2 regions of the Pseudodesulfovibrio sp. zrk46 genome follow, and region 2 is predicted to be linked to the other one. Evidence: predicted binding sites of a transcription regulator. Region 2 holds the regulator's gene; the other holds the start of a gene.

Region 1 (16,055 bases), 1.1 Mb from region 2:
TCCAGCGAGTCGGCCAGATCCATGATTGCCTTGGCGGCCTGAGACTTGGGGTATGCGTCGAGAAGCGGGGTCCCCTGGTTCAGCGCGGACAGGGCCGAGGAGGCGTCTTCCCCAATGGTCCAGGGGATGTCGCGGGACAGTACGTCAGAGGCATCGCTGATTGAAATGGTAGAATCCTTGGGCACGCGGGTGGCGATGAGCTGCATGCGACGTTCGGCGTCCGGGTCCTGTGCGCGAATGGAATCCATGAGACGGGAGCTGCGAGCGATACAGGGCAGTGAGAGCTGCATGACGATGAGGATGTGGTCGGCCTGCTCTACTTCGCGGGGTAATACTTCGTCGTCCGGATATGCGGTGTCCACGATCACGAAGTCGTAGATGCGGCGGAGCTGTTCCATGATGAGCTGCATGGACTGGGAATCGGGCTTGTCGCCGCCGGTGGGGCCGGGCAGCACGTTGAGGCCGGATTCGTGTTCCGCGACGACGGAGTGGAGATACGTGGCGTCCAGTCGGGAAATATCTTCGGTCAGTGCGCCCCAGTTGTATTCGTACTTGAGGTCGAGGAAGTAGGGGACTTCGCCGGAGGGACGGCGCAGATCCAGCAGCAGGGTGCGACCGGGGGCGCGCTTGTTCAGCGCCCAGGCCAGGTTCACTGCCGTGGTGGTGGTGCCGAGTCCGGACTTGCCGCCCAGTACGGTGATGATCTTGCCGCGTTCGTGCTCGTCGGATTCGAGGCTGCCGCGCATGGCCGTACGCATGATGGCGGCGCGGAAGTCGTTCTCTTCGATGGGGAACTGGAGAAATTCACGGATGCCGCTGCGCATGGCGCGGATCAGCAGGTCCGGGTCGGCATGGTCGCCAGCCAGAAATACGTCTTCGGCGTTGCCGGATTCGAGGGCATGGATGATGTGCGGGAAGTCTTCGTCCACGGAGTCGCCGGGCTCGTAGATGAGCACGCCCATCTCGTCGGCGTCTTCGTCCGCCAGTCGGACCATGTAACTGGATGCGATCATGCGTTCCAGCTTCTTTTGCTCTTCGCGGTCATTGAGAGCGAGTGTGACCGGTATGATTCGGTTGTTCATGGTTCCCCCTTTCCCCGGATTACCTTTATCTGCTTACGAGGCTTGCGGCCCCGGTCGTTCCCGTTTCATCTCCCTGAAACGGCACGATGTCGAAAAATGTCAGGTTGAACAGCAGGAGCGCGGTCATGGCACCCATGAAGGCGAGTTCTCGCCAGCAGTGAGGTGCGTACCGCTTCATGCTACTTGCTCTCCACGATCAGCCCGGAAATGGACTGTCCATCCTTGGCCTCGGTTCTGGGGCCTTCGTTATACTTCTCTGCCACCTTCTGTGCGTAGCGGCCGTCAATGCCAACTACCGGGGCATCGGTGCCCGCTTCCGGGTTCAGGGTCTGCTGGCTGATAGCCAACTTGACCGAACTACCGAAGGGGAGCGTGGATTCCTTGTGATCCACCTGAGCGATGGAACAACCGGCCTGCAACATGATGCCGATGAGTGCGAGGTGAATGAGCATATTCTTCATGTCATTACTCCTTACTTGGGCCAGGAGTGGCCAAAGTCGCCGTCGAAGCCGTTTTCCGGGCGAACCACGGTGCCTGCGGCGGGCTTGTTGATGTTCTTGGCCTGAACCACGGACTTCTTGTCTTCCTGACCTTCCAGCAGACCGAGCATGTAGAATTCGTAGTCGCTGGGTTCCTTGAAGTTCTGGCCCGGCAGGGTCTGGCGATCCAGATCGATGGGCTTGGCAAGGCGGGCGGTGACGATGATGACCAACTCGGTCTTGTTCTTTTCAAAGTCGGAACTGCGGAATAGGGAACCGAGGACAGGGACATCGCCCAGGATCGGGAAGCGGTGGTTGTTTTCCTTGAGAGATTCGGAGATCAGGCCGGCGATGGCAAAGGACTGACCGTCGGCCAGATCGATGACCGTGGTGGCCTTGCGGGTGGTCAGCGCCGGAATCTCGAAGCCTTCGTAACGGAGGGCGTTGGTGTAATCGAGTTCGGATACCTCGGGGCTGACCATCAGGTTGATGGAACCGGAGGACAGGACCGTGGGGGTGAACTCAAGGCCGATACCGAAGGGCTTGAACTCGATGCCTACACCGAAGGTGCTCGGAATGGGGATCGGGATCTCGCCACCCACCAGGAAGTCGGCAGACTCACCGGATACGCAGGTCAAGTTGGGCTCGGCCAGCACGCGGGCCAGACCGTGGGCCTTGAGCGCGTCCAGCAGACCGTTCACGGCGATGTTGCCGCTGGAGTACTGGACCACGCCGTTGATCTTTTCGGTCAGTTCAATGTAGTTCACCGCGCCCAGACCGGAGGTCTGCCTTCCAAGGGAGGTGAGGTTGTTCAGGAAGGAGTACATGGTGAAGTTGGAGAAGGTGGCTGCGAGGTTGACGCCCATGCGCTTCATGGCGGTGCGGCTCATCTCGGCCACGCGGACTTCGAGCATTACCTGCTGGACGCCGCCCACTCGCAGGAGGTTAACGACCTTTTCCGGTGCTTCTGCTTCGGCCAGCGACAGGACGCTGGTCAGGTTGCCGGTGTTGGTCACGGTGCCGGACAGGGTGATGGATTCGCCGGAGGAGAGCACCTGGATGCCCTTTTCCTCGGGCAGGATCTCGTGGATCATTCTCTTGAGGCGGGTAACGTCCGGGGTGATGACCAAATCATATACTGCGGAGACATTCTTGCCCTGCCACAGGGTCAGGGTGGTAGTACCGAGTTCCTGGCCGGTAATATAAATTTGGGTGGGAGACAGCACCACGATGGAGGCTGCGCCGGGCTGCGCCAAAGAGACGCGGGAAATGGGACGATCCGTATTGAGGATGGTGGACTTGTCCAGCACGATGCGGATGACACCCGGAGCCTCGGAGTTCATGATCTCCACGTCGGCATGAGCGAGGCCGTTGATCAGGCCCACCAGCATGGCGGTGAGGATGAAGATATTTATGGTGTGGAATACTCTGGACATGGCCGCCTCCTAAAACTTCAAGGTCTTGCTGTCGCCACCGGTGATGACTTCGACCTTGACTATGTTGCGCTTGAGCTGCTTGGGACGGGGCTTGGCCTTGGGACGGAGTGCTGCGATCGTCTTCTTCTTGGTGGCACCGGTGGTCAGGACCTTGGCGTCGTCCTGCTCATTGCGCAGTGCGAAATTCAGGGTACCGTGGGTGGCGGCGAGGGCGAGGCGTTCACTTTCCTTGGGAGTCAGCTCCAGGGTGTACACGTCAACAGATGCGGTCTTGCCTTCAGCGTCGGGCGGGGAGAGTTCGGTTCCGGTGGCCAGCACCTTGACGCGTTCCAGCACCAGCTTGGTGACGGGGTTGTCATACTGTCCCATGGTCATGGAGACGATGACGTCCACACGGTCGCCGGGGCGAACGAATCCGGCCAGACCCATTACTTCATTACCCTTGACCGACATGGCGCGCTTGCCCGGTTCGATGAGGGCGGAAACACCGCCGCCCATGACGGACGGGTCTGCCAGCTTGGACGCGGTGACGGCGTCGTTGATGCCGACGTCCATGTTGAGCACGCGGCCGACAACTTCTTCTACGGAACCGAAAGCGCCGCCGGGACGGGAGTCAGGAGTGAAACCCTTGATGTCCAGCATCTCGGGAGTGAGCTTGACGCCGCGGCGCAGGACGACCTTGGCCACGACCACGTTAACGGTCTCGACCTTGGCGGCAATCTGCGTAGGCTGCTTGGTGACCTTGCTGGTCCACATGAAGATGAGGACTCCAGCGGCCATGGCCAGCATAAGCGCCAGTGCTATCTGAATGAGTGCGCGGGTGGACTTACTCATGGCTTCCCTCCCTGCTTATCGGATGAAGACCGAACCGGTCTGGGTAAAGTTCAGAGCCATGGTCGCGACTGTGCCGACGGCTATGGCGACGCCGTAACAGAGCCGAGGCAGGGACTGCGCTTCGGCCAGCGGGGCGTACTCGAACTTATGGGTGACCAGGATGTGCAGGAAGGAATTCCAGATGTTGGAGAAGACGGCCTTCATGTAGTCCACGTTCCTGAACATAACCAGGAGTGCGTACACGCCGCCTGCGAAGCAGGTGGCCAGGAAGGCGATGAATGTTGCGTCTGTGCCGAGCCATGCGCCGATGCCGGCCATGAGCTTGACGTCTCCCGCACCCATGGCGCCCATAAAGAAGGGTACCACCATCAGGCCGAGGCCCAGACCAAAGCCGCCACCGCTCAACATAAGACCGTCAAGCCCGCCGGTGACCGTGTGAACGATCAATCCGGAGAGGATGAGCGGGAAGGTCAGCCAGTTATATATCCGCTGACTTCTGAGGTCGGTGATGGTTGCGATGGTCAGCGCTGCTGCCAGCACGATAGTGATAAGAATATCCATGGTTCCCCCGAATCATGTGCCAGGTTTGATGCGCCATCCGCTTTCCCTTCGGATGACAGGACCGGGACGAGCGGGCTGCTTTCCCGCAAGCCCCGGTCCGGCTGCTCTGGCTGCTTCCGTTAAACGGATTTACCTAATTTGCCGCGTCGGTTTAGGAACCGGTGCTGGTGGCGGCGGACATCTTGGAAGAAATGGTTTCAAAGGTGCCCTGTACGGAAGTACCGAGGGCGGTAACGGCTGCGGCGATAACGCCAGCGATCAGGGCGGCGAGCAGGCCGTATTCGAGTGCAGTTGCGCCTTCTTCGTTACGGATAAGGTTCATGATAGTCATAGTTTTTCTCCTCATTAGTTTGCTCCGTTTGGAGCTATTTGGGTTTAGAAATTTGTTTCGCGTTCTGTTGCACCAGCCACGCTTCCCATAAAGCAACCCGTGTGCCAGCGAAAAAATAGGCGCGTTGTTTTATTTGTAAATACTTGTTAAAATTGGTGAAAAAAAATAATAGGCAGTGGTGCGAATTTGTTACGCCTGTTTGAAATTACGATAAATCTATTATTTGTAGAGTTTGTTTGAGTGGTGTCCTGTTTGGCGATGTCGATAAATTGTTTAAAAACAGTACCTTAAAAGACTCTATAAATAATGGATTTCGTGTTGGTGGTCTGTGGTGGCTGAAGTTTAGCGTTGAAAAGAAGAAGGCCTGCAACCTCAGAAAAGGGTGCAGGCCTTAGTAAAATAGATCAAATAATCAGCTTGTTATCAGCTCGTCGCCGCATTCATGGCAGTGGAAAGCGTATTGAATAGATCTCTGATGCTGGTGCCGATGGCGCCTACGGCTGTGGCGATAACGGCGGCAATCAGGGTGGCGAGCAGGCCGTATTCAAGCGCGGTGGCGCCATCCTGGTCGCGTATCAGGCGGTGAATCGGGTGTTTCATGGTCCATCTCCTTTAATATGCAAGCACGGTGTCACTGTCTTGCACATTACAGGCAACACTCGTGCCAGTAGCTTTGTAAAGGCGATGGAAGGATATTTTGTCTAATAAAAAAGGTCTATTGTGTGAAATATGACGATTGTGCAATCCACACAATATCAAGGTGAAGTCTATAATTAGTGGAGAAATGGATCAGAGTTTGAACTGGGCAGGCTCTATCTCATGCTTTTGGAGCTTGTTCCACAGATTCTTGGCCGAAATTCCGAGGGATTCGGCTGCGGACGTCTGGCGTCCCTTGGCTCTGCGCAGGGCGTTCTCAATGAGATATCGCTCATATTGGATCAAGGCCTGCTTGAGTGGGAGGTCTGATTCCGGCAGGGCTGTCGCGGTCTGCTCGGCCTCTGGCTGCTTGTTGGAGAATGCCTGATCCACTTCCGCAGGAGTGATGACCGAGGAGGTGCAGAAGATGGCCGCGCGTTCCACGGCATTGGCGAACTGGCGCACATTGCCCGGCCAGTCGTAGTTGAAGAATATCTCCATGGCCTCGGTGGAAATGGCCGAAATATCGGTGCCGAGCCGTCTGTTGGCGCGATCAAGGAAGAACTCCGACAGCTCGGGCAGGTCGGACTTGCGGTCGCGCAGGGGCGGCAGGATCAGGGTCGCCACATTAAGTCTATAGTATAGATCGCTGCGGAACTTGCCGTCCTGCACGCGCTCTTCAAGGTCGCGGTTGGTGGCGGCGATGATGCGCACATCGTACTTGATGGGCTTGGTGCCGCCCAGACGTTCTGCCTGCTTCTGCTCGACTGCGCGTAGCAGCTTGGGCTGCAGGTGAATGGGCATCTCACCCAATTCATCAAGTAATATAGTGCCGCCCTTGGCCAGTTCGAACTTACCCTGCTTGGCTGCATTGGCGCCAGTGAATGCGCCCTTTTCATGACCAAAGAGTTCACTTTCGATGAGGTTTTCCGGGATGGCGGCGCAGTTGAGCTTGATGAAGGGCCCCTTGGCGCGAGGGCTCAACGCGTGAATGGTGTCGGAGACCAGCTCCTTACCAGTACCGGTTTCACCCATGATCAGGACATCGGCATTGAGCTCGGCCACGCGGGCAATGCGTTCCTTGACCGCCAGCATGGGGGCGGACTGGCCGATGATGTCGTTGAGCGGACTTCCGCCGCCGCGCTTCTTGAGCTCGGCCAGCTCGGTCTGCATCTGTCGCTTTTCCAAGGCACGGCGGACAACGACTTCCATCTCACTCAGGGAAAACGGCTTGGTAAAGTAGTCATAGGCGCCGCGTTGCATGGCGACAACGCCGGAATCCTTGGAGGCGTACCCGGTCATGACGATGACATCCACGCCGGGCGCGGCCTCTGCCAGATGGGGCAGGGCGTCCAGGCCGGACATGCCGGGCAGTTTGATGTCGTGCAGAATCAGGTCGAAGCTCTTGGCTCCGGCCTTTTTGATGCCGTCCTCGGCAGTGGATGCAGTGTCGACTTCATAGCCCTTGTCTGTCAGGGCTTCGACCAGCATGCCTTGAAAGGCGCGATCGTCGTCGACTATCAGGATTCGTTCTGCCACGTCATTCCTCACCATTGTTCATTTGTTCTTACTATACACTCATAGCTTCAGAAAATCTACAAAAAATAGATAACTATGCTCTCACTCAACTTATACGTTCGAAAGAATGTTTTGGTCACAAAAAAAATTATGATTCAAAATCAAGGTATTAGTGATCATTTTGTGTAGTCGGTGAGTTTCTCTGGCACATCTGTTGCTGTTATAAATTGCAAATCAAACATGTGTTCAGCAGCAAGTGCGAGAGGTGTGCAATGAGAAAGAGAGAGACATCACGGAGAGGGATAGCGGCAGTCGAATTTGCCATCATGCTTCCGGCCATGGTGATGATTCTGCTTCTGCTTGTGGAAGGGGGTAATGCCATGCATGCCTATTCCAGTCTGACGGAAGCGAGCCGTGAAGGCGCGCGTCTGGCCCTGATGGATGGCGGTTCTTCCGACATTCAGGCCCTGGTGGAATCCGTGGTGTCCGAGCTGGATACCAATTTCCTGACCACGTCCGTGACCACGGACGCCGGCACCAATACTGTGACTGTCGAGGTTTCCTATGCTTACGTACCGTTCGGCGAAGACGCCTTTGAATTGCTTACTGGCGACAAGTCCTTCCCAATGGTGGCGCAGACTGTCATGCCGCTCCCGTAGCAGCATTTCTCGCAGGGGAACTGCCAGCGCCTTTGTTGCCATGTTAATTCCGGTCATGCTGGGCGTGGCTGGTCTCGCACTTGATATGGGTAATATGTATATGGCCCACACCCGCCTTCAGGCCGCCGTGGACGCTGGTGCGCTCGCGGGCAGCCTTCAACTTCCTTATGATCCTGACATCGACAAAGGGATTGTCGCCGCCGCCGTCAACGATATGGTGGAGCGCAACCTGAGCGGTGCCGAAGTCGAATCCGTGACTCCGGGAACCGAGGTGCGCAGTGTGGTGGTCAAAGCCAAGTACAGAGTCGAGTTGTTGCTCATGCAGATTTTCGATTTGATGGACCCTTGGGTGTATGCCCACGCAGCAGCAGGTTTCAATAAGCTCGAAGTGGTGTTCGTTGTGGACAACTCTGGTTCCATGAAGGGGACACCCATCAATATGGTCAAGGAGGCCTCGGTTGAATTGACGGAACTGCTCATGCCTGATGGTGCTGATCCTGATACCAAAGTCGGGGTAGTGCCTTTCCGCGGCAAGGTCCGCGTAGGCGATGGTGTGGACGGTTTGCCCGGCGGTTGCCGCAATGCGGACGGCTCCCTCAACGAGACCGGCCTGCATGAAGATTTCATGGATGAGTATTACGCACTTCCTTATGACTATCGCAGGCGCATAGCCATGGACACTTGTTCCAATATCCCCGAGATCATGCCTTTGTCCAAGGACAAGGATGCGGTTATCGATGCCATTAACGAACAGACTGCCACCGGTAACTCTTCCGGCACGGTGATCCCCGAGGGCATCAAGTGGGGGCGTCATGTCCTGACGCAGGACGCACCTTACACCGAGGGCGGTGACAAGGATGACTACCGCAAGATTATGATCGTGTTGACCGACGGTGACACCGAAGACGGAGAATGCGGTGGTTCCTACCGTGCATACTATCGTCCCAACAACTACTGGACCAACGCCTACTTCCGTATGGGCGACGACACCTCCCACTGTGAAAACGGCGGCGTGCTCAATACGGAGATGCTCGAAGAGGCTCAACTGGCCAAGGATGCCGGCGTTGAGATCTTCGCCATCCGCTTCGGCTCCTCGGACAGTACGGATATCAATTTGATGAAGCAGATCGCTTCCAGCAAGGAAGGCACTGACGATCATTACTTCAATGCCCCCTCAGTCTACGATATCCCCGAAGTATTCAAGGAAATTGGCAAGCAGCTCGGCTGGCGCCTGCTGAACTAGGAGGACACCATGAAGAATCAGAAGCAGCGCATAGCCCGGCAGGGCATCACCTCCATGGAATTTGCCATGGTCCTGCCGTTCGTCGTGACACTGGTCTTCGGCCTGGTGGAGTTCGGTAACATGTTCTATTCCTGGCTCGCCGTGCAGAAGGCCGCTCAGGTGGCAACCCGATTTGCTGCCACCGGCGTAGGCGAAGAAGAGGGCACACGCATCTCTCAGATAAATCAGATCGCTGCGGACTGGTTGGCTGATCTGGACAACGGTTCCAAGGAGATCGTCATCTCCTCATGGCCGACTCCTGCGGCTAGCGGCGCAGGTGCAGTCGGCAGCGCTGGCGATCCCTGTGGGTTGGTTCAGGTTGCCGTGGTCTACAATTATGAGCCGTTTACCCCGATCGTCAGTTCCATTCTGCCCACGACTGTTTCGTTGCATGGGCAGGACAGAAAGCTAAACGAGCCATGGAAGCCCTGCGATAATTAAGATTTTTCCGCTAGGCCTAGCGGTTGTTCGCCCCTTATCTTCCTACCCCAATGAAAGCCCCGTCAGGGGTTTTTATTGTTTTACGGAAGGATATGTATGACTTGATAAGAATTATTGATTTTACAACATCTGTGCGATATAAAAAAAGCTGCGCCGTACGCCTGTGTAGAGATGGCTAACGGCTCGAAATAAAAAAGCATCGGAGCTCTGTTTTGAGTAAATATCCACAGATATTAGGCGTATATTCGCTATTTATAGAATCGGAAATTGGTGCTGGAACGACATCGGGGACACACGCAAACGTCACGTACTGGTATGCCCGTCAGTTATCCACTGATGACTTTGAAGTTCAGCCTCTCAATGCTCATCATGTCCCATCCGGAGTTCGCACCGTTTTGAATCAGATGGATTTTCTCAAACAGTACACGCCCGAGCCAAGTTACTATCGGGTGCATACTGTGCCTGCGCTGGAGACCCTTGCCCGCAAGATAGACGAAGGCGAAAAAGCCTTTGAGCAAGGAAAGATGGAAGAGGCGGAGAGTCAGTTCATCAAGGCCTTGATGATCGATGAAAAGAACATCGACGCCAACTACGGTCTGGGCGAGGTCTATTCCGAGACCAAGGAATTCAACAAGCTCAAAAAGGTGCTGAATACCTTGTTGGGATTGTCTGAGGCATTTACTTACGAATACCGCCAGAAGTTTAACTCATTCGGTATTAGCCTGCGCAAGAACGGCCATTACGACGAGTCTATTCGCTACTATGAGAAGTCGTTGGAAATCGTCCGTGACGACGAGAACGTCTACTTCAATATGGCCCGTGTCTACTTCGAGAAGGGGCTGAACAAGGAATGTATCGAGAGCCTGCAGGAAGCTCTGAATATCAATCCTGAGTTCATGGAAGCGCAGAAATTCTTGCGATACTGTAAAAAGTATAGCTAACTGTCTGAATTAAGAATGAAATTGCACAGGCCTGGCATTTGCCGGGCCTTTTTTTTGCGCAAAAGACAAATAAGACTTGCAATGATATTGATAATCGTTATTATTTAAATATCGAATTTGAAATTACAGGCGGCCATACAACGAGGCCGCCCATCATTATACACCAAAAGCGGAGGCGCTTATGCCTAACATGGATTATCCCGGACCGTGTCTCTCCTGTATTTCTGACAGCTGTGGGCTGTGGGATGAAAATTACTCCGAGAGCAAGGACGAAAAGAGTGATAGCAAGGACGAAAAGAAGTAATAACTCATCTACCGATCGATAAAGAGGCAGGCCCTGGCAACGGGGTCTGCCTCTTTTTATTGAGAAGTGCTGAGGAGGCGAGACTGGAGCGGGGCGGCACAGGGCTGCACTTGCCAAGCCACCCATATATAATATACCTGACACGCAACATGACGAAACCCAACGATACATACTCGTTTCGACTGGACGTGATCGCCTTCATGATCATCGCGGTGTCGTTTGTTGTGCGCTACTGGTTTGTGGCGTCCGGCCAACTGAACCTCGTTCAGGACGAAGCTCAATACTGGGACTGGATTCGCCGCCCACAACTTTCCTACTATTCCAAGGGACCGCTCATCGCCTGGGTCATCAGCCTCTGGTGCAAGGTCTTTGGTTCCACGGAACTGGGCGTACGGTTTGGCTCGATCATCGGCATGACCGGCATTCAGGCGGCATTGTATATTGGTATTTCCCGCGTGTGGCGCGAATACAGGCTGGCCCTCTATGCCCTGTTCGTGTCTGCGACCATGATACTGCTCAATGGACTTGGTATCCTTGCTACCACGGATAATCCGCTCCTTCTGTGCTGGACCGTGGCCTTCTTTGCCTTGTCTGCCGCGACGCGCAACAAGCCTGACTATACGCCGGGCAATCTGCCGTTCGTGATTCTCGGCATCTGTGTGGCTATCGGTATCCTCGGCAAGTATATGATGCTTGCCTTTGTAGGCCTTGGCGTGATCTACGCCGCCATTCTGCATCTGCGTGGTCAGCTTCCGGCCCGTTTCTGGCGCCGGTTTGCGCTGGCTTCGCTGGTTGGCACCGTGGTGGGCATGCTGCCCATCATTTTGTGGAATATGCAGAACGATTGGGTGGGCTTCAAGCACGTGGCCGGACAGGCTGCAGGCAAGCCCAAGCCCTTTGAAATTCGCATCGGCCCCTTCTTCGAGATGTTCGGCGCACAGATAGGCCTGATGGCTCCATGGTGGGCCGTGGCAATCGCCGTAGCCACCTGGCGCGCCATCAAGAAGGGCATTGTCGGTCCCATTGGCTCCTTTGATTGCAAGTACCGGCATACACTTCAAGCGCTCCTGTTCTTCCTGCCCCTGTGGGCTATCATCACGTTCTGGTCTCTCAAGTCGCATACCGAGGCCAACTGGACCGCTGCCGCCTTCATGGCAGGAGCCATTCTCGGTGGCATGGGCTTGAAAGCGTGGTGGGAGAATCCCCGCCGCAAGACTCGTGGAAAAGTTTTGCTGGCTGGTATTGCTGCGGGCCTGACCCTGATGATTTACGTGACACCCATCCTGCCCATCCCGGCAGAGATCAACATGACCAACCGCCTCAAAGGGTGGGACAGTCTGGGCCAGCAGGTTGCCGATTTGAAGCAGGCTGCTTTTGACAATCCAGATAATGTCTTCGTGGTTAGCGACAAGTACGACATTACTTCCGAGCTTGCATTCTATACGCCGGGGCAGCCTCTGACATTTTGTGCATGGATCGGCGATCGCCGTATGAACCAGTATGACATCTGGCCTGGTCCGGAAGTGGGGCAGGATGCTATTTTTGTTCGTGAGCATCACCGTACTGAAGGCATCAGCCCGAAAATTACCAAGATGTTCGATTCCGTTGAGAAGGAAGTCTACATCCACTCGATGTCGAATGGGCAACCCATGCGCGAGTTTACTCTCTACGTCTGCAAGGGGTTCAACGGCTTCTGGCCCAGAAACAATTCCGACCGCTTCTAACTACATTGAAAATCGAAAGACCATTAATCGTGGATTAAACCGATTCTGAGTTCGATAAAAATCTATTAAAAATAGATGCTAATAAAAGGCAGTGATGGCAATGTGTTGCTGTCACTGCTTTTCTCGTTGCACCTGCTCAATGGCAGGGTTCTTGCTGTTTATGGTCGGGTGGAGCCGAATCCAGAGAGGACGGCTATAATGATTATGCAACGAATACGAACGATATTAATTCTACTGACATTCTTTCTGCTACCTGGATGCGCTGCCGTTCCCTTTGGTATCGGTTTGATTCCTGGTGCCCCTTCCTATTTTTCGTCGGTTATCGGTAACGGACAGACCGCGTACGAAACTGCCGTGGACGAACGGTCCACCGAGCAACAGATGCTCGACGCCATCATAGCAGGCCATGCTCAGGCAGAGTTTTACAAGCATAAGGAAATCCGAGCTCGTCAGGTCATCGCCTATGCCTATTTTGGCAAGCTCTATCTCGTGGGCGAGTATGACTCGCAGGAGCAACTCCGCAAGATTTACGAGTGCGCTGACAAGGTGAAGGACAAGTGCGGCATCGTCAGCTTGCTTTATCTCAAAGAAGATCAACCTACTTCCGATTTTCTTTCCGAGCAGGCCATGGCCACGGAACTCAAGGCTCAACTCATGGCGGACTTTGAAGTCACCAGTTCGCCTATTGATGTCGAGGTTGTTCAGGGTGACATCATCCTGCTGGGTGTCATCTCGGACAAGGCTGAGCGCGACAAGATCATGGCCCATGCCTTGGAGAGTGTGGGAGATGGCCGTGTCATCTCCTATCTCTATCATCAGGAGAATGCCGGGCCGGAACCGCGCATCATGACAGCCAAGCTGGAGCCTTCAAAGGCTGACACCAAGCCCAAGAGAGCGAAAAAGAAGATTCCCAAGCGCATCACTCCTGCCGAGAAGGCAGAGAAGCCAAAGGCTGTCGCTGATTCGTCTCCGTCGCCACCGCTGGTCGTCAATGGCCGTGTCTCCGGTCTGTAGATAGTTTGCACACAGGGTTGCACCAGTCCGCAACCCTTCCTTTAGCCGCCCACTCCTCCCCGTGGGCGGCTTTGTTTTTTTGGAGACGCTGTCCATTCTCCCGAAAATACTACCCCCGGTATTGGAGCGGTGTTATATAGTATCTATAAGGGGGAATCTCATGAGTACCGACCTGAGAGATCTTGTTCGTTATCATCTCCCCAATTTTCCGCTTCAGCGGGTGAGACGACTGTATACGGACACCACCGAATTCTCGTCCATCGGATACGGCGACGTGATCCGCCTGGGCGATAAGCATTACATGGTGCTGCGCGATGAAGCGGAGCGGCGGTTCGGTCTTGAAGACTTCAAGTTCTGGGTCAAACGGTGCAAGTGTCTCGAGACCGGAGAAGGCGTCATCCTCAAGCTCGTGTTCCACGAGGAATTTACTCAACAGATAGGACCGTTGACGGTCCGCAGCTTCCGCAGTGAGCGTAAGGAAGCGCGTATCCTTGATCTAGTGCGCGACGATCCGCGGTTCATGCACGGCTTCTCTCTGGAAGATGAAGTCGGAAATCTGGTGCGCGTTTTGGAAATCATCCGCGGCAGGCGATTGGATGTTGCCATCGATAACTTGCCGGGCAACCACCTAGAGTACTTCGAAGACAATCTTCGCTCCACCATGGAGATGTTCATTACCGGCTGCGAGGCCATTGATTTCCTGCATAAGAACAACGAGCGGCACGGCGATGTTCGGCGTGATCACCTCTGGGTGGAAAGCACCACCGGGCAGGCTCGCTGGATCGATTTCGATTATGCCTATGAAGCCACGGCCAACCCGTTTGCCCTTGACCTTTTCGGGTTGGGCAATGCGTTGTTGTTCGTGGTGGGCAAGCAGATTTATACGCCGGGGCAGTTCGATGGCATGGAAGGCGTGGAAAACATCGTGCCGGATGATTTCTCCCTTATTTTCAAGAATCGGCTGGTGAACCTGCGTCGTATATTCCCGTACATCCCCAAGCCGCTCAATAATGTACTTATGCACTTCGCCGCCGGGGCCGAGGTGTTTTATGAATCAGTAGAAGAGTTTTTGGACGATCTTCGTCCGTGCCTGGATTATCTGCCCAAGCAATAAGGAGGGTGGCATGAATTTCAAGAAGATTCTGCTGGCCGTGGATGCGAGCGAGAACGCCATGCGCGCCGTGGAATATGTCGGTAGCATAGCGGGCAACAGTGATGGTTTCGAGGTCCGTCTCCTTTGCATAGAACGGTTGCCGCACCGAGATATCTTTCCTGACGAGGAAAGTTGGAAGGAAGGGTGCGAGACCACTCGCAACGTGTTGAAGGAGTTTCTGGGCAAGGCTCGTGAACGGTTGGTCGAGATGGGCGTACCTGGGGCCATGGTAACCGAGAAGTATGTCACCAGTTGTTTCTCGCCGTTCAGTGAGACCGCCCCTGTTTGCAGTCGAGGTACGGGCGTGGCTCATGAAATTCTGGATGCCCAGAAGCAGGGTGGCTACGGAACTGTCGTGATCGGACGACGCGGCGTTGCCAAGGCCGAAGAGTTTCTGTTTGGTTCGGTCTCCAATAAGATCGTCCACTCCGCCAAGGACTGCACTGTTTGGGTAGTCTCTTAAAGGAGGATGCATGCTGACGGTTCGCGAGCTGGTCGAGCGGTACCAGCCGGATGTGAACGTCCGGCCCGGTGGTAGCGTGTACTCCGACACCACGGAGTTCATGTCCATTGGTCCCGGCGATGTCATCGCCGTGGAAGGGCGGCACTATCTGGTTCATCGCGATGCCGTGGAGCGTGGTTTGGCCTACAAGGACACCAAGTTCTGGGTGAAGAAGGCCATGGAGCTGGAGACCGGGGAAGCCAAACTGCTCAAGCTCGTTTTTCACGAAAGCTTCCATCTCAAGTGGGGGGTCGTAAAAGTAAAGTGTTATCGTAGCCCCCGCAAGGAAGCTCGCATGCTCGACCTAGTTCGGGGTGACTCCCGTTTCATGCAGGGGCGCACCGTTCATGACGATGCAGGGAATCGTATCCGTGTGATCGACATTATTCAGGGCAAGCGTATCGACTATGTGGTGGCGAATATCAAGGCGGATCACGAGACATATTTCCATGAATTCTACCCGCAAATTCTCGACAGGTTCATCAAGGCATGCGGAGCTATTGCCCATCTTCACGATCACGATGAATTGCATGGCGACATCAGCCTTGATCATCTGATGCGCGAGTATTCCACCGGAGCCTATCGCTGGATTGATTTTGACTACGCCTATGAGGCGCAAGCCAACCCGTTCGCCCTTGATCTTTTCGGGTTGGGCCGCATTCTGCTCTGTATCACTGGCAAGTGGCTCTATTCACCGCAAACCCTCGGTGATCTCGGCGTGAATTTCAATCCGGTCAATCTCGTTCCCGCTGACTATTCCTGTGTGCATCGGAGCGAGATCATGAATCTCAAGAAGCTGTTCCCCTACATCCCGGACAGGCTTAACAATGTGTTGCTCCATTTCTCCTACGGGGCCGAAGTTTGCTACGATTCCGTACCTGAGTTTCTGGATGATTTGAGGGCTGCTGCAGAGATGTGAAGGCAGAAGAGGAGGTCTCCTTTGGCTCCATTGTCCGATGATTTCGACTCTTGACGAGCTCAAAGGCGAGGGCCTTAAGAATAGCCATACTCTTCGTGTGACTACCTGATCATGTTTTTAATCGAGTGAAATTGTCAAAGGACGGTATTATAGATGCCTGTGTCTGTGGCGGGTTAAAGAAAGGTTGCAAAGGTCAATAAAAAGCACCCGCCTTCCAAAAAGAGGGCGGGCGCTGAATG
Region 2 (16,055 bases):
TCGTTCTTCCAAAAGGATCTTAACAGCTCGTTTTTTCGACATAGGCTCACGGTAGGGCCGTTTGGCTGTCATAGCCTCGAACGCATCAGCGACAGCAACAATACAAGCCTCAAGAGGGATTTCATGACCTTTAAGTTTTGAAGGATATCCACCTCCATCCCAGCGTTCATGATGATGGACAGAAACCTCTAATATTTCACTAAGGAGATCGATTGGCTTAAGGATTTCTTCAACGATTTTGACATGACTTTTGATATGTTCGTATTCGTCAGGCTCAAGCTTCCCTTCTTTTAGTAAGACACTATCTCGTACTCCTATTTTCCCTAAATCGTGTAATTGCCCTGCGACGTGAAGCCCATTCAATTGATCTTGAGTAAACCCCATTTCTAATCCAATGCCTATTGATATCGCGGCGACTCGAGAAGAGTGTCCTGCAGTACTGCTGTCACGTGCTTCAAGGGCCTGAACTAGACTGCTAATTGCTGATAAAGTTGTTTTGTTTTCGATTTGTAAACGCTCTCGCTCTTCAAGCATTTCGCGAAAAAGGGAATTGAAAACTTGCTCGATAATTACGGTTAGTTGGCTAACAGTGAATGGTTTAATTAAATATGATGCTGCGCCTTGTCGTAGTAGTTGACGAATGAGCGGTCTGTCGTTTTCATTTGACATAAATACGACTGGAATTGAGGAAAATTCTGACTTCTTTATTGCCTTACATAACTGACAGCCATCCATTTTTGGCATCATTACATCGGTTAAAATTAATTCTGGCCTACATTCATACAACATTTCAAATGCCTCAAAGCCATTATCGGCTGTACTTACGACAAAACCTTCCTGAGTTAACCCTTGTTGAATGAAATTTCGTATTGATGGCGAGTCATCTACAACAAGAATGTGGCTACCTGTAAGAAAAAGGTGAGCATCTAGAAGATCAATGATGCGCATTATATTGTCGCTCATTTTTCCATCTTTAGACAGATAGGCATCTGCCCCAACCGCAAATCCTCGTTCAATATGTGCATCTGTTGTTAATGTAGAAAGAACTATGATCGGAATATGAGCTGTATTCTCATTTTGTCTTAGTTTTGTACAAAGCTGAAATCCATCCATATGTGGCATATCAATATCAGTTATTATCGCATCATGATGGCGAGATAGCGCCTTATCTAATGCTTCCACGCCATCTTTTGCCATATCGACTTTGAAGCCTGCTTCTGTCAGATAATTATTCAAAACATATCGGGCAGAAGAAGAATCATCCGCAACTAATATGCTAGGCGGCTTGTCAAGCTTGGAAAGCCTATTTAAACAGTTGTATGAAATAGTGTTCATGTGATCATATTAGCTCTTCTACAATTTTTTTGGCAACTACAATTGATTTCTATGTGAATAATTATAACAAGGAGTCATGGGGGAGTCAGAGTTGATGCAATACGTAAGAAGTTGCTAAAAGGTCTGCCTAATAGCGCTAAAGTTAATTGCAAGAAGCAATTCAATGGTTGCCTAAAAATGCTTGCCAGTTGCGAAGAGTCTGTTTATATCTCCTTTCCACATTGGCGTTTGCCAAAAGGAGAGGTAGCGAAGTCCGGCCGTAACGCGCTCGACTCGAAATCGAGTTGGCGGTGAGTAACCGTCACGTGGGTTCGAATCCCACCCTCTCCGCCACGAAAACATTGGGACTATAGGTAAATGCCTGTAGTCCTTTTATTTTTCATTGGTGCACTAAGCATTATATCCGATTTAGTAATGGTTGTGGTTCATTGACGTACATGTAGACTGTCCACACTTAACAGATTAGAACCTCTCTAGGATTGCTTCAAAGCGAATCAATCGTGATTAGAACGGATGTTATTAGCGATTACTAAGAAAGAATGAAGGGTGATGGACGAGAATCACAAGAAATCGAGATAAAGACGAAACTTACCTCTCTTTGTAAAATATAAAAAAGGCCCCCGTATTAAAATCACGAGGGCCTTTTCATATTATACGATATTCAATTTATAGTGGTTTCAAATCATGTTTATGATCGTGCCCATGACTGTCACAATCATGGTGATCACAGGTTATGAGTTTGTCCTTTATGTGTCCAGAAATCCACCCAGCTGCAACGTTATCAATTGGGCCGGAACAACCGCGAATAACTTCAATGCCATTTTGAGTAAGAATGTTTACTGCGCCTTGTCCCATGTTGCCTGCGAGCATTACTTTTACACCCATCTGGGCCAAAACTGGTGCGATGTCAGATTTACAACCACATCCCTCAGGTGAGTCCATGGCTTCAGTCTTAATTATCTCCTTGGCATCATTCAATGTCATAATAGTGTAGTGATCACAATGGCCGAAATGGTCATCAATTTGTCCATTGCGAGTGGGAAGAGCAATTTTCATATTTCATCTCCTGTCGGTTTCAAATATTGATAAGGAAACAAAATAATCACCTTCATAATTTTGTAAAGAGACTGTAATTATTCAGACTTTTATAGTCTGAAATAGAAAGCAATAAAAATTACTACATAATAATTAACGCTTTCTTTTCTCAAGAAAAAAACGCTTCAGAAGTGAACTACATTCGCTCTCCATTACACCACTTAAATACCAAAGCTTATGATTTGTAAATGGAAGGGCAGAGCCTTCAAGATTTGATACTATGGCTCCTGCTCGAGGATCTAGTGCTCCAAAAACTACACCTCCAATACGGGCGTGCAGAAGTGCACCGGTGCACATCAGGCAAGGCTCAAGGGTAACAGCAAGGATCGTTCGAGGAAGACGATAGTTGCCTAACCTATTTCCTGCATATCTTAGACATAGAATTTCTGCGTGAGCCGTAGGGTCCTTCGTTGCAATAGGCTTGTTATGGGCCTTAGCAATGAGATCGCCGGATTCAGTGAACAAGGCCGCGCCGATGGGAGCTTCTCCCATCTGTGCGGCCTTGCATGCTTCCTGAAATGCGACGTCCATGAGGGCGCGCCAACTATTTCCATTGAGCGCGGCAGGAGGCGTCGGTAACGGCATATTATACCTACGTAATCCTATTGACCTTTTAGGTACTTAACACCAGCTTCCAACATGGCCAAACCAAGCGGCATGTCTGGATTGGTGCCACGCGTCCAAGAGGGGTGATTGGTAGGGTGGTTATACGCCTCGGGGTGAGGCATCAATCCCAGAATACGACCAGTGGGATCGGTCAGCCCAGCAATGCCCATAGGAGAACCGTTGGGGTTGAAGGGGTAGTCTTGAGTTGGCTCCTTGGTTTCGGGATCGATGTACTGAACAGCGTATAAATTGTTGTCTATGATCTCCTTGAGCATGACATCATCCATAGGAATAATCTTCCCCTCACCATGACGAATAGGCACTTCAAGATAGTCAAGCCCCTTGGTGAAAACGCAGGGAGAGTTAGGGTTGGTCTTCAGGGTGACCCAACGATCTTCGAAGCGACCTGAATCGTTATAGGAAAGTGAGACCTGACGTTCAAAATATTTACCACCTACCGCGGGGAGTAGGCCAAGCTTGCACAAAAGCTGAAAGCCATTGCAAATGCCGAGGATGATACCACCGTTATCAAAAAATCCTTTCAACTGATCAAGGACGGGGTTACCATCTTCGGTGCTGGACCAACGCCAACGGAGGGCTGCAGCTTGTGCAGCTCCGAGATCGTCACCATCCAGAAATCCGCCAGGACAAAGGAGGTAATTATACTTCTCCATCGTAACATGCCCTGCGGCAAGGTCGGAAAAGTACACAATATCCGTATTGTCCGCTCCAGCGGTTTTAAGCGCGTATGCGGATTCATCGTGACAGTTGGTACCGTATCCGGTAATGACAAGGGCGTTAACGCGAGCCATGAATTTCTCCTCTCTCTATTGACTTTGTGGCTGTACCCTGCAAAATATTTGCGAAGCAACGATTTGCTGGGCTGCAACATACTTGTCCAGCGCTAGTCAGTCAACACGGATAACAAGTGAGTTTATCCGTGAAATTCTTTTATAATTCAAAAGCATAACGAAGGGGCTCTCTCTCGTATGAAAACCAAATTCATTTTTATAACGGGTGGTGTTCTGTCCTCCTTGGGCAAAGGTTTGTCTGCTGCAGCCATTGGCGCACTCCTTCAAGCCCGTGGTCTCAAAGCGACCATTCAGAAACTCGACCCGTATATCAATGTCGATCCCGGCACCATGAACCCCTTCCAGCATGGTGAGGTTTACGTCACTGACGATGGTGCCGAAACCGACCTCGACCTGGGTCACTACGAGCGTTACTTGAATACCGCGCTGAGCCAGCAGAACAACTACACCTCCGGCTCCATCTATAATTCAGTGATCCAAAAGGAACGTCGTGGTGATTACCTCGGCGGCACTGTGCAGGTTATCCCTCACATCACTGACGCCATCAAGGAAGCGGTTATCAACCTGCCCAACGGCGAAGACGTCGCTCTCATCGAGATCGGCGGCACCGTTGGTGACATTGAAGGTCAGCCTTTTCTGGAAGCCATTCGCCAGCTCAAAAATGACTTGGGCAAGGAAAATGTTCTGTACATTCATCTTACATTGGTGCCGTACATTAAGACCGCAGGCGAACTGAAGACCAAGCCCACCCAGCACTCCGTCAAGGAGCTTCGTAGTGTGGGTATCCAGCCAGACATTATTATTTGTCGGGCAGAAGAAGAGTTGGAAGCAGAGCTTAAGCGCAAGATCGCTCTTTTCTGTGACGTCGACTCTGACGCGGTGTTTACCGGCGTAGATGTTTCCTCAATTTACGAGGTTCCTCTGAAGTTCTACGAGGAGGGTGTTGATCAGAAGATTGCTATTCAGCTCAGACTTCCCGCCAAAAACGCAGAGCTCGCTCCTTGGGAGAAGCTGGTGCACTCCCTGTACAACCCCAAGGGAACGGTTAAAATCGGTATTATCGGCAAATATGTCGACCTGACCGAAGCTTACAAGAGTCTCCACGAAGCCCTGGTACACGGTGGTATTGCCAATGAGGTTAAAGTGGAGCTTGAATATGTGAATTCTGAGAAGCTCAACACTAAGAACTTCGAGAAAAAGCTCAAAAATCTTGATGGAATTCTGGTTCCAGGCGGCTTTGGTTCCCGAGGTGTTGAAGGCAAAATTCTCGCTATCAAATATGCCCGTGAAAACAAGGTGCCGTTCTTCGGTATCTGTTTAGGTATGCAGTGCGCTTGCATTGAGTTCGCGCGAAACGTTATCGGTCTTGAAGGTGCAAACTCTGAAGAGTTTGATACAACGACTCCGCACAATATCATTTATTTGATGAAAGAGTGGTACGATTTCCGCACTAAAAAGACTGAAGTGCGCGACGAAGGCTCTGATAAGGGCGGCACAATGCGTTTGGGTTCTTATCCTTGTAAGCTCAAGAAAGATACCAAGGCGTATGAGGCATACAAGACCATCAACATAGATGAACGTCATCGCCATCGTTTTGAATTTAACAATGAATTCATCCAGCAGTGCGAAGAAAACGGTCTGGTTTTCTCTGGTACTGCTCCTGATGAATCTCTCATGGAGATTGTGGAAATTCCTGACCATCCGTGGTTCTTGGGTTGTCAGTTCCATCCAGAATTCAAATCCCGTCCTATGGATCCACACCCTTTATTCCGGGACTTCATTAAGGCATCGAAAGAAGATAAGGCCAATAGGGGTAATTAGTTGAGTATCAACTACCTATATGAAAATTCTCGGTCCGGCCCGTTTATTCTGGCCGGACCGTGTGTCATTGAGGGACGTGAAACAGCCATGCAAACAGCCGAATTTTTGGCTGAAGTTGCGGCTAAGTTGAAATTGCCATTAATTTACAAAAGTTCGTTCGATAAAGCGAACCGAACATCTGTGACGAGTTTTCGTGGCCCCGGTTTAGAGAGTGGACTTAATATTCTATCCGAGGTTAAAGAGGCTTTTGGACTGCCTATAGTGACAGATATTCATCATCCCGAGCAGGCAGCAACAGTAGCCGAGGTCGCAGATGTTATTCAAATCCCGGCCTTTCTTTGCCGTCAAACAGATCTGTTGGTAGCTGCAGCCCAAACTGGGAAAATTATCAACATCAAAAAAGGTCAATTCTTGGCTCCTTGGGACATGAAAAATGCTGTAGAGAAGGTGCGTGCATCTGGCAACGAACAAGTGTGGCTGACCGAGCGTGGTTCTACATATGGCTACAACAACTTGGTTGTTGACATGCGGTCCATCCCTGAGATGCAAAGCTTTGACGTTCCAGTTGTCTTTGATGCCACTCATTCTGTACAGATTCCTGGTGGCTTGGGCGGAGCTTCCGGCGGTCAACGTGAATACGTGCCTGTCCTTGCAGCCGCAGCCGTGGCTGCCGGTGCTAATGGTGTATTCATGGAATGTCATCCCGATCCAGATAATGCCCTCTGTGATGGTCCAAATAGTCAGCCGCTTAAAAAAGTCGAGGCACTACTGACCCGACTGAAGGCTATCTGGGAGATCAACAATGGATGATCGCGCCAGAGAGTTGGCGAAAAACATAAAACTTCTTGTGCTTGATGTCGACGGCGTCCTGACCAATGGTGGTCTGTACTATGACGCTAATGGTATCGCCATGAAACGGTTTAATGTGCAAGACGGTCTTGGTATTAAGTTAGCTCAGGCTGTTGGCCTTGAAATTGGCGTCATAACAGGTCTAAATCAGAAGCCAGTAGAAAATCGCATTACTGAACTTGGAATTCGGCATTATTATGCCGGGCATCATAATAAGATTCCACCTTTCCTTGAAATGTGTGAAAATGTAGGCGTTGAACCATCCGAAGCAGCATTCATGGGTGATGATTGGATTGATCTGGGAGCAATGCGTACAGCGGGGTTGGCAATTAGTGTCCCCAACGGGGTGCCTGAAGTAAAAGCTGTTGCGGAGTTAATTACCTCTCGTAGCGGCGGCGAAGGTGCGGTTCGTGAAGCTATTGGTTTCATCTTTGAAGCCCGAGGCTTAATGGAAGAAGCCCTTAAACAGTGGACGGATTAGATGAAAGGGCGTCCAGCTCTCTCCTTCATAATAATTTTCGCAGTGGGTATAATTCTTGGCTTTATAGTCAAAGAGATTCTCTTTTCGTCGCCTCTCGTTGAGAGGAGTGAGGATTCTATCAAAACTGAGAAAACGCGTGAGGAGATTCTTAACGAGGCGGATATCGTAGCTGAAGACATTGAGCTCGTTCAAGGTAAGCAGGGCGCAATGACTTGGAAGTTGCTTGCAAAATCAGCAAAATATAATCAAGAAAAGAAGTTGATTGGTGTTGTACGGCCACAACTGACGGCATACTACGGCGATGATCGGCAAGAAGTTTATGTTAAGGCTGACCGAGGCGAAGTCGATCAGCAAGATGACAATCTAACATTGTATGACAATGTGACCGGACGATTTGGCGATATGGAATTAATCGCTCAGCATCTTGACTACGTAGGTGCAATCGATAAGGTCTATCTCAAAGGGGGCGTAATTGTGCGACGTCCTGACATGACCCTTCAAGCCGCTGCAGTCGAGATCAATTTGGTCACTCATGAACTGGTTGCAGCTGGAAGGGTTAATGCGTTGCTGGCCCCTGAAGGGTTGGATAAAAACCCGTTTAAACAGTAGAGAAGGAGTATGACTCCGATGAAGATCTTATATACCACTGCTTTAACTCTCCTTTGCCTTCTCTTAGCCTCTGGCTCGGCTTGTGCCGAAGACTGGGGTGAAATTCGCGAAGCGACGCAAAATCTAAACGTTCGTGATCAACGCACACCCAAGGGTGAGCATGTCGTGACATTGGCTCGCGGTCAGCGAGTGAAAGTTGATTTCTTGAGAAATGGTTGGTTTGCAGTTTTTAATCTAAATGAAGCAAGTCGAGATGAAAAACGCGCTATTGGTTATGCCAACTCTAAGTTTTTAGCAAAGGTCGCTCAGCAACCATCTAAAAAAACTGCGGACGAAACCACAGCAGTCGAATCCAAGCAAGCGAATGGGGAAGGGGAAGTTAAAGCAGGAGTAGCGGCAACACCGCCTTCCGACACTGGCAGTTTGGGAGTTGATCCAACAAGGACTCCTGTTCAAATTTCCTCAGACAGAATGGTTTACAACGAAAGCGGAAGAGTCGTCTCATTTGTTGGCAATGTTGTTGCAGAGCATGGTGGCTTGACGCTTTGGGCTAATAAACTTTCAGCTTACCTTGGTTCCAAGTCAGGAAAGCAATTTTCCGCTGATTCTATTGAGAGAATCGTGGCATCGGGCAATGTGCGCGCCAAGAAGGGCAAGTCTGAGGGGACTTGTGGTAAGCTGACCTACTTTGTGGCAAGCCAGATGCTCAAAATGGAAGACAATCCCAAGCTTCAAGATGGCCCCAATAGCCTGACAGGTGAGGTGATTAATTTCTACGCTCGCGAAAATCGTAGCGAAGTTGTAGGAGGTAAAGGACAGCGTGTCCGCGCTGTATTCATGACTCCAGAAGGCGTGAAGGTGCCTTAATGTCTAAAGGACTTACAGCCACCAATCTCTCTAAAAGATATGGTCAGAAAGAAGTAGTACACGGCATCAATTTGGAAGTTAATCCACAAGAAGTTGTGGGCTTACTCGGTCCTAATGGAGCGGGTAAAACTACTACCTTTTACATGTTGGTAGGCATCGTTAAGCCTAACACAGGTCAAGTAGTTCTCAATCAAGTTCCACTGACAGATAAGCCTCTTCATGAAAGAGCACGAATGGGGGTTAGTTACCTGCCACAGGAAAACTCCATTTTTAAAAAACTATCTGTTCGCCAAAATCTTGAAATAATACTTGAACAGACTTCCATGAACAAAGCTGCTCAAAAGGAGCGAGCTAATGAACTCATGGAAATGTTTAGAATTACGAAGTTGGCAGACCAGGCGGCTATGTTTCTCTCAGGTGGAGAGCGACGTCGTTTGGAGATTGCTCGTGCACTAATTATGGACCCACAATTTATTCTGCTTGATGAACCGTTTGCTGGGGTTGACCCAATTGCAGTCATTGACATTCAAGAAATTATTTCAGTTCTTAAGTCTATGGGCATAGGCATACTGATTTCAGACCATAATGTGCGTGAGACATTGAACATCTGTGACCGTGCGTACCTTGTATATGAAGGAACAGTTATTCTAGAAGGCAATCCAGAGGAGATTGTACAAAACAGCCGTGCCCGTCAAATTTATTTGGGCGAAGATTTTAGTCTGTAACCCCTTTTTTTACATCTCATAAGCGTTTCTCGATTTACACCTCATCTAAAGGTTGGTACACTTTTTTCATGTGCCATCGAAATAATAACTAGCCCAATAGTTTCGACAGGTTACAAGAGTGTTCTTGATTTTAACATATTGCTGTGGCAATAATATTATTAAGAAGTGGAAAAAAGTTACGTCAATACCGACTATTTGATTTCAAACCGATAGAGATGCCTTCGCAGCCTCCGGGATTTATATATGGGACTCGAACTCAGGCAACAACTTAAGCTTTCCCAACAACTGGTCATGACGCCTCAGTTGCAGCAGGCTATCAAGCTGTTGCAGCTATCTCGTCTTGAGCTGCTGGAAACTGTTCAGCAAGAGCTCATGGAGAATCCGTTTCTAGACGAAACTGAAACTGAGACTGAAGTCCGTGAAAAGGAAGAGCTGACAGAATCCCAACAAGAAGAGGAATTGGTTCGAACTGCGGATTGGGAAAATTATCTCGGAGAATTTTCGTCTACCTCCAAGCAGGCTTCTGCACGTGACTCCGAAATTCCAGAAGAAGGACTTTCCTTTGAAGCACGGCTTGCCTCAAAGCCTTCACTGGAAGGGCATCTCAATTGGCAAATGCGGCTTTCGAATTTTACAGATAGTGACATTGCTATTGGTGAAATTGTCATCGGAAACGTTGATCATAATGGTTATCTTCAGGCTTCCAATGAAGAGATCATGTCCATGGTTCAGGCTACCGAAGATGAAATTGAAGATGTTGTAAAGCGTATCCAGCGGCTTGATCCTGTTGGCGTAGGAGCTCGAACTCCTCAAGAATGCTTGCTCGTTCAGATGGATGTGCTTGGATACGATGATCCAATTTTGGAATCTTTGGTTCGTGATCATCTCGAAGACTTGGAAAAGAATCGCTATAAGCCACTCGCGCGAAAGTTTAAGATTTCCATGGAAGAGCTCAAGGAATATCTTGATCTTCTTCAGACTCTTGATCCTATGCCGGCAACAAGCTTTTCAAGCACTGATCCGCACTATGTGAGTCCAGACGTTTTTGTCTATAAGTACGGAGATGAGTTTGTCATAATCCTTAATGAAGATGGCTTGCCTCGTTTGCAAATGAACAGCTTCTACATGGATTCTATGAAGGGTGCGGCGGATAAAGAAAAAGAATATTTTCAAGAAAAAATGCGATCTGCCGCATGGTTAATGAAAAGTCTGTACCAACGGCAGAGAACATTGTACAAAGTAGTTGAGAGTATTGTCCGTTTTCAACGGGAGTTCTTTGAAGAAGGTGTAACCAAGCTCAAACCTTTGATCCTCAAGGAGGTAGCTGAGGACATCGAGATGCATGAGTCTACCGTAAGCCGAATTACTACCAGTAAGTACGTTTCAACGCCGCATGGCATTTATGAATTGAAGTTTTTCTTCAATAGTGCACTGGATTTGAATGACGGTTCTCAGGTAGGGTCGGAAAGCGTAAAGGCGCTCATCAAGCAAATGATCGCCGAGGAAGATACGAAGAAGCCACTAAGCGATGAAAAAATTGGAGAAATACTCAAGGAGAAACTCGATGTTAACATCGCAAGGCGAACCGTCGCCAAGTATCGTTCCGCCATGGGTATCGCCTCTTCTTCAAAGCGTAAACAATACTTCTAATTAGTTTCTCGTATAATCAACCAGGAGGTAGCATATGAACATAAGCTTCACTTTCAAGAACTTTGAGCCGTCCGACCACTTAAAGGACTACGCACAGAAGCGTTTTGAAAAGGTGGGCAAGTTCGTTTCCGATACCGAAGCCGATCTCCAGGTGAACCTGCTGGTCGACAAGTTCCGTCATAAGGCGGACGTTATCCTTAACGCGGACAGCATCCATATATCTGCATATGAAGATTCTGAAGACATGTACTCGACCATTGATATGGTATTAGACAAGGTCGAGGCTCAGCTTCGTAGAATGCGTGAGAAGATAAAGAATCGCAGCCGTCAAGGCCGTGGTAGCAAGGTTCAAATGAATTTCTTGTCTTATGATGATGTGACTGGAGACGAAGGTCCTTCAATTGTAGGCACTGATTCATATGAGGCCAAGCCCATGTCTATTGATGAGGCTGCAGAACAACTTAATACGCTTGATAATGAATTCCTCGTTTTCTTGAATGCCGAGACTGAGGGTGTAAACGTAATCTATAAGCGAAAGAACGGCGATTTCGGACTGATCGACCCCGGAAACTAGACTATGAAGCTTGGTGACTACCTGGAAAAGGACCTTGTCCTTTCCGAATTAACCTCTGCAACTAAGGCAGAGGTGTTAAATGAACTTATCACTCCTTTGAGTGAAAAATATCCAGAGATGGACACGAACCAAGCGGTTCGTGTCCTTCTTGATCGTGAAAAACTCGGAACAACTGGTATTGGAGATGGAATCGCAATACCACATGGAAAATTAGAGGATTTGGATAAAGTTATCGTTATCGCGGGGCGAAGCAAGACTGGTGTCGAATTCGATGCGTTAGATCATAAGCCGTGCTCGATTTTTTTCCTTGTTCTAGCCCCTGAGAGTGTTGCTGGAATGCACCTACGTATTCTAGCGCAAATTTCTCGTATATTGAAGGACTCTGAATTCCGTAATGAGTTTATCGGTGCAGATGGTCCTGAAGGTCTTTGGAAACTCCTCCAAGGTGTTTAGCCCAAAAGGATTCTTTCTTTGAGCCCAAGTAATACCTTTCCCGTTGTTGTAGTCACCGGTATTTCCGGTTCTGGAAAAAGCACAGCTCTCAAAGTATTTGAGGATCTGGGCTTTTTTTGCATTGATGGACTTCCTGCGGGAATGTCAGCCAAGATCGCTGAGTTAATCCTTAAAGAGGATGCTAAATATCGTGGCCTGGCTTTGGGTATGGATATGCGTCAACTAGAATTTTTGGATGGCTGGCATAATGCTCTACGAGACCTTACTGATCTGGGAATAGTGCCACAGGTATTGTTTTTGGAGGCAAAGCAGGATGAGTTAGTTCGTCGGTACGCAACGACACGAAGGCTCCATCCTCTTGAAAGTCAATCTCTAGGACTGGAGCAGGCCCTTGCAAAAGAAAGAGAAATGCTCGGGCCAATTCGTGAGAATGCCGAGTTGGTACTAGATACTACACATTACTCAGTACATGACTTGCGAAGAGTTATTCAAACAAAATGGACAGCGATTGAAGAATTAGGGCGTGGTATGCGAGTGCATATCATTACTTTTGGGTTTAAATACGGTGTTCCGACAGAAGCAGATTTTGTCTTTGACCTTCGATTCCTTCCTAACCCTTATTTTGACAAGAACCTTCGTCAATTGTCTGGCTTAGAAAAGTCTATTCAAAATTATGTTTTGAAGAGTGATGTTGGAGAAGAGTTTGAGGCGAAATTTTTGGATTTTATAAGCTACATGTTGCCTCTTTATGCAGATGAAGGGCGTTATAGAATAACACTAGCGTTAGGTTGTACTGGTGGCCGACATCGTTCTGTATCTGTGGCTGAGTCCGTACTGGCTACCTTAAAGAAAAAAGGGTATGCAGTCACAATTGAACACCGACACATGGAATTGGGATAATTATGATTGCAAAACCAACCACTAATACTAAACAAGTCGGGGTGGTAATTGTCACCCACGGTGCTTTTGCCAAGACCATACTGGATGCTGCAGAAACAGTTCTTGGCCCCCAAGAAAAATGTATCGCTATAGGAGTCGACGTAAATATTGGCGTTGATGAGACTATGGAGGCAATTCGCAAAGCAATTCGATCAGTAGAAAGTGGAAAGGGCGTCGTTGCCCTAACTGACCTTTTTGGAGGCTCACCAACTACAATGAGCCTTTCTCTTATGAAATCAGAAAAGTTAGAAGTTATTACAGGTGTGAATTTGCCAATGCTGGTATCAACGCTTCAACATCGTTCCATGAATCTTGATGCGTTGGCTGATAAAGCTAAATCTGCAGGACAGCAAGGTATAAAGGTCGCGGGTGCAATGCTGCGTAAAAAGGCTAAGAAATAGGGAGTTACCGTGACTCTTGTACGCATCGACAATAGGTTGATTCATGGGCAGATCATAGAAACTTGGCTTCCGCACACAGGCGCCAAAACTGTGATTGTTTCAAATGATGCTCTTGCCGCAGATATGTTGCAGCAAGAAATCATGTCACTGGCTATCCCTCAAACCATCTCTTGTATTTTTTGTTCGATCGAGCAACTCGCTGATGAAATTGAAGAGAGAAAAGATTCAGGTGAATCAGAATCTATTTTGGTTCTTTTTTCTTCTTGTCCGGATGCCAAACGTGCATATGAATGTGGATTCGGATTTGAAGTTTTGAATATTGGTAACGTTCATTATAGCCCTGGGAAAAAGCAAATTTCCCCTAGTGTAGCACTCTCTGACGATGATGAAAGCTGTCTCAAACAATTATCCCAAAAAGGCGTAGAGCTTGATTTCCGTTGCGTACCCAATGATCCTATTCAGGTGAGGTTCTAGATATGTCTGTTGCTAGTCCATATCTTTGGTTCGCACTGGTCGCTTTTTTTTTGCCCTCTTTTCTCTCTTCCGTTTCTCACTTAGTCTCGGACTTCTAGAACGTCCACTCGTTGTTGGATTGTTCTGGGCGCTCTTCACTGGGGATATTGAAACCAGTTTATATATAGCAATCTTTTTTGAGCTTTTTTGGTTGGATCTCATACCTGTTGGAACGTATATCCCACCACACTTAACGGCAGCGACCTTTGCCGCATTATCGCTCACAACATATTTTGGATTCAGCGCCCCTGGACGGATTATGGGCATTCTGTTTATGAGCATGCCTTTGGCTTGGGTTGGGGCTAAATTAGAGTTCATTCTACGTGAACAGGAGAAGGGGAGCTACAACTCACTTCTCAATTGGTCTCGGAATCCTAAGGATCAGAATGTGCCATCAATTCTCGTAGCGCGGGCTATCGGCCGGAAGCTTATTTTTTCCTTTTCAACTTTTTATTTATGTCTGCTTGTTCTGATGTTCACATTTCAAGCATTTATATCATTGTTTCCCGGCTTCTTGCTTTCAATCGACATAACATGGGCCCACCTTTGGATTGCCGCAACATTGGGAGGTCTCATGGCTCTTAGGCTTAAGCGTGTTTATGTCGTATTGGCAATAGGCACAGCTCTTGTTGCCTTTTACCTAGCCTCTATGAGTATCTAAAATTTTTTCGTTCGATATTGTGTTTTTTCACCTGTTTTAACTTGCACAGGTGGGAAAGATTGTGATATTTGGCACATTCTATTTCAGAGGTAATTTTCCTGATTTCAGGAGTAATTTAATTAGGAGGACTTTAGATATGGCAATTTTGGTTGTTGGACACAAAAACCCCGATACCGATACCGTCGCTTCCGCGATTGCTGTCGCTGATCTTTTCACCAAGCGTGGCCAGGAAGCCAAAGCTATCACTCAGGGCGAAATCGCTCCTGAAACTGCTTTCGTGCTTGAGAAGTTCGGCTTCACTGCTCCCGAGATCGTCACCGACGCTACCGACCAGCAGATCATCTTGGTTGACCACACCGATATCTCCCAGACCATCGACAACTTGGACAAGGGTGAACTTCTTGCTGTTGTTGATCACCACAAACTGGGTGATGTTACCACCCCCAACCCGCTGGAAATGTGGGTGTGGCCTGTTGGCTGTACCGGTACTGTCATCAAGGCCATGTACGATTTCTACAACGTTGAAGTTCCGGCTAATGTTGCAGGCATCTTGCTGTGCGCCATTCTGAGCGATACCGTCATGTTCAAGTCCGTGACCTGCACTGAGCAGGACAAGGAAGCAGTAGAAACACTGGCTAAAATCGCCGGCGTTGAAGATGTTATGGCTCTGGGCATGGAAATGTTCAAAGTCAAGTCTGCTGTTGACGGTGCTACCCCGAATGAACTTGTTTTCCGCGACTACAAAGACTTTGACATGTCCGGCAACAAAGTTGGTATTGGCCAGCTGGAAGTTGTTGATTTGTCTATGCTGGACGCTCACAAAGAAGCTCTTCAGGCTGAAATCGAAAAAGTCAAAGCTGATGGTCGTCACTCCGTCTTCCTGCTTTTGACTGACATCATGAAGGAAGGCTCTGAGATGCTTATTGCCTCTGACGATCCGTCTGTTGTCGAAAAGGCTTTCGGCGTTGCAACTGACGGCGCTCCCGTCTACCTGGACGGCGTGATGAGCCGCAAAAAGCAGGTTGCCCCCAACTTCATCAAGGCCTTCGAAGGCTAGTCTACTAGACTAAAATAGTGCGCAAAGTCAGGCCCGTCAGCGTTGTGCTGGCGGGCCATTTTATTAAAATTATAATTTTAACACCGATACATAGCAAAAAAAGCGGAGCAACAAACGTTGCTCCGCTTGGGATGACCGAAAAAAGCCCTGATCAAAAATTATATAACGCCAGCTTCTTTAAGTATTTTTTTAAGCTTCGGCTTGTTGTCTTCTTGCATCGGGACAATTGGAAGACGGAATGAGGCTTCAGGGAAAATTCCCATCATGTTGAGAGAAGTTTTGACCGGAATCGGATTAGTCTCCATGAACATGGCACGATTGACCGGAGCCATTTTCAAACTCAGATCAAGAGCTTTCTCATGATCCTTATTAAAGAAGGCTTTACACATTCCGCTCATTGCCGCAGGCATTATGTTTGAAATAACAGAAATAACACCACATCCACCAACGGAAAGAAGTGGAAGGACAGTAAAGTCATCGCCGGAAAGCAGATTGAAATCTTTACCACATTGCTCAATGACCTGAGCTCCTTGATTAAGATTACCTGTAGCTTCCTTGACTGCAATGGCCTCGGGAACTGCGTCAGTGATCATTTTGAGATGTTCTG

Evidence for each region. Region 2 encodes sigma-54, which starts transcription at its own class of promoters, with help from an activator protein. Its sites were predicted from a motif close to CTGGCACGGNNNNTGCTT; they were not measured.
Region 1: a site for sigma-54 is predicted at 5,374-5,391, ahead of HFN16_RS01920 (Flp family type IVb pilin). Genes of this name have one in related genera too.

What each region holds. Positions count from the first base shown of each region.
Region 1 covers NZ_CP051216.1:406,598-422,652, reverse strand. Annotated here, with positions in the region: gene HFN16_RS01955 (cellulose synthase operon protein YhjQ/BcsQ) at 1-1,082, opposite strand, end outside; gene HFN16_RS01950 (hypothetical protein) at 1,108-1,260, opposite strand; gene HFN16_RS01945 (hypothetical protein) at 1,262-1,543, opposite strand; gene HFN16_RS01940 (type II and III secretion system protein family protein) at 1,555-2,997, opposite strand; gene cpaB (Flp pilus assembly protein CpaB) at 3,007-3,831, opposite strand; gene HFN16_RS01930 (A24 family peptidase) at 3,847-4,392, opposite strand; gene HFN16_RS01925 (Flp family type IVb pilin) at 4,544-4,723, opposite strand; gene HFN16_RS01920 (Flp family type IVb pilin) at 5,147-5,323, opposite strand; gene HFN16_RS01915 (sigma-54 dependent transcriptional regulator) at 5,513-6,898, opposite strand; gene HFN16_RS01910 (TadE/TadG family type IV pilus assembly protein) at 7,150-7,536, shown strand; gene HFN16_RS01905 (pilus assembly protein TadG-related protein) at 7,577-8,779, shown strand; gene HFN16_RS01900 (TadE/TadG family type IV pilus assembly protein) at 8,789-9,259, shown strand; gene HFN16_RS01895 (tetratricopeptide repeat protein) at 9,664-10,200, shown strand; gene HFN16_RS18955 (hypothetical protein) at 10,382-10,504, shown strand; gene HFN16_RS01890 (glycosyltransferase family 39 protein) at 10,654-12,228, shown strand; gene HFN16_RS01885 (BON domain-containing protein) at 12,433-13,242, shown strand; gene HFN16_RS01880 (serine/threonine protein kinase) at 13,403-14,356, shown strand; gene HFN16_RS01875 (universal stress protein) at 14,367-14,858, shown strand; gene HFN16_RS01870 (serine/threonine protein kinase) at 14,869-15,816, shown strand.
Region 2 covers NZ_CP051216.1:3,345,363-3,361,417, forward strand. Annotated here, with positions in the region: gene HFN16_RS15075 (response regulator) at 1-1,335, opposite strand, end outside; tRNA gene HFN16_RS15080 (tRNA-Ser) at 1,573-1,668, shown strand; gene HFN16_RS15085 (NifB/NifX family molybdenum-iron cluster-binding protein) at 2,002-2,391, opposite strand; gene HFN16_RS15090 (nucleoside deaminase) at 2,524-2,961, opposite strand; gene HFN16_RS15095 (phosphoribosylformylglycinamidine synthase subunit PurQ) at 3,033-3,848, opposite strand; gene HFN16_RS15100 (CTP synthase) at 4,026-5,669, shown strand; gene kdsA (3-deoxy-8-phosphooctulonate synthase) at 5,670-6,479, shown strand; gene HFN16_RS15110 (HAD hydrolase family protein) at 6,472-6,999, shown strand; gene lptC (LPS export ABC transporter periplasmic protein LptC) at 7,000-7,608, shown strand; gene HFN16_RS15120 (LptA/OstA family protein) at 7,627-8,475, shown strand; gene lptB (LPS export ABC transporter ATP-binding protein) at 8,475-9,200, shown strand; gene rpoN (RNA polymerase factor sigma-54) at 9,444-10,850, shown strand; gene raiA (ribosome-associated translation inhibitor RaiA) at 10,885-11,424, shown strand; gene HFN16_RS15140 (PTS sugar transporter subunit IIA) at 11,428-11,877, shown strand; gene rapZ (RNase adapter RapZ) at 11,896-12,777, shown strand; gene HFN16_RS15150 (PTS sugar transporter subunit IIA) at 12,780-13,217, shown strand; gene HFN16_RS15155 (PTS sugar transporter subunit IIB) at 13,227-13,691, shown strand; gene HFN16_RS15160 (PTS sugar transporter subunit IIC) at 13,717-14,391, shown strand; gene HFN16_RS15165 (manganese-dependent inorganic pyrophosphatase) at 14,528-15,448, shown strand; gene dapA (4-hydroxy-tetrahydrodipicolinate synthase) at 15,607-16,055, opposite strand, start outside.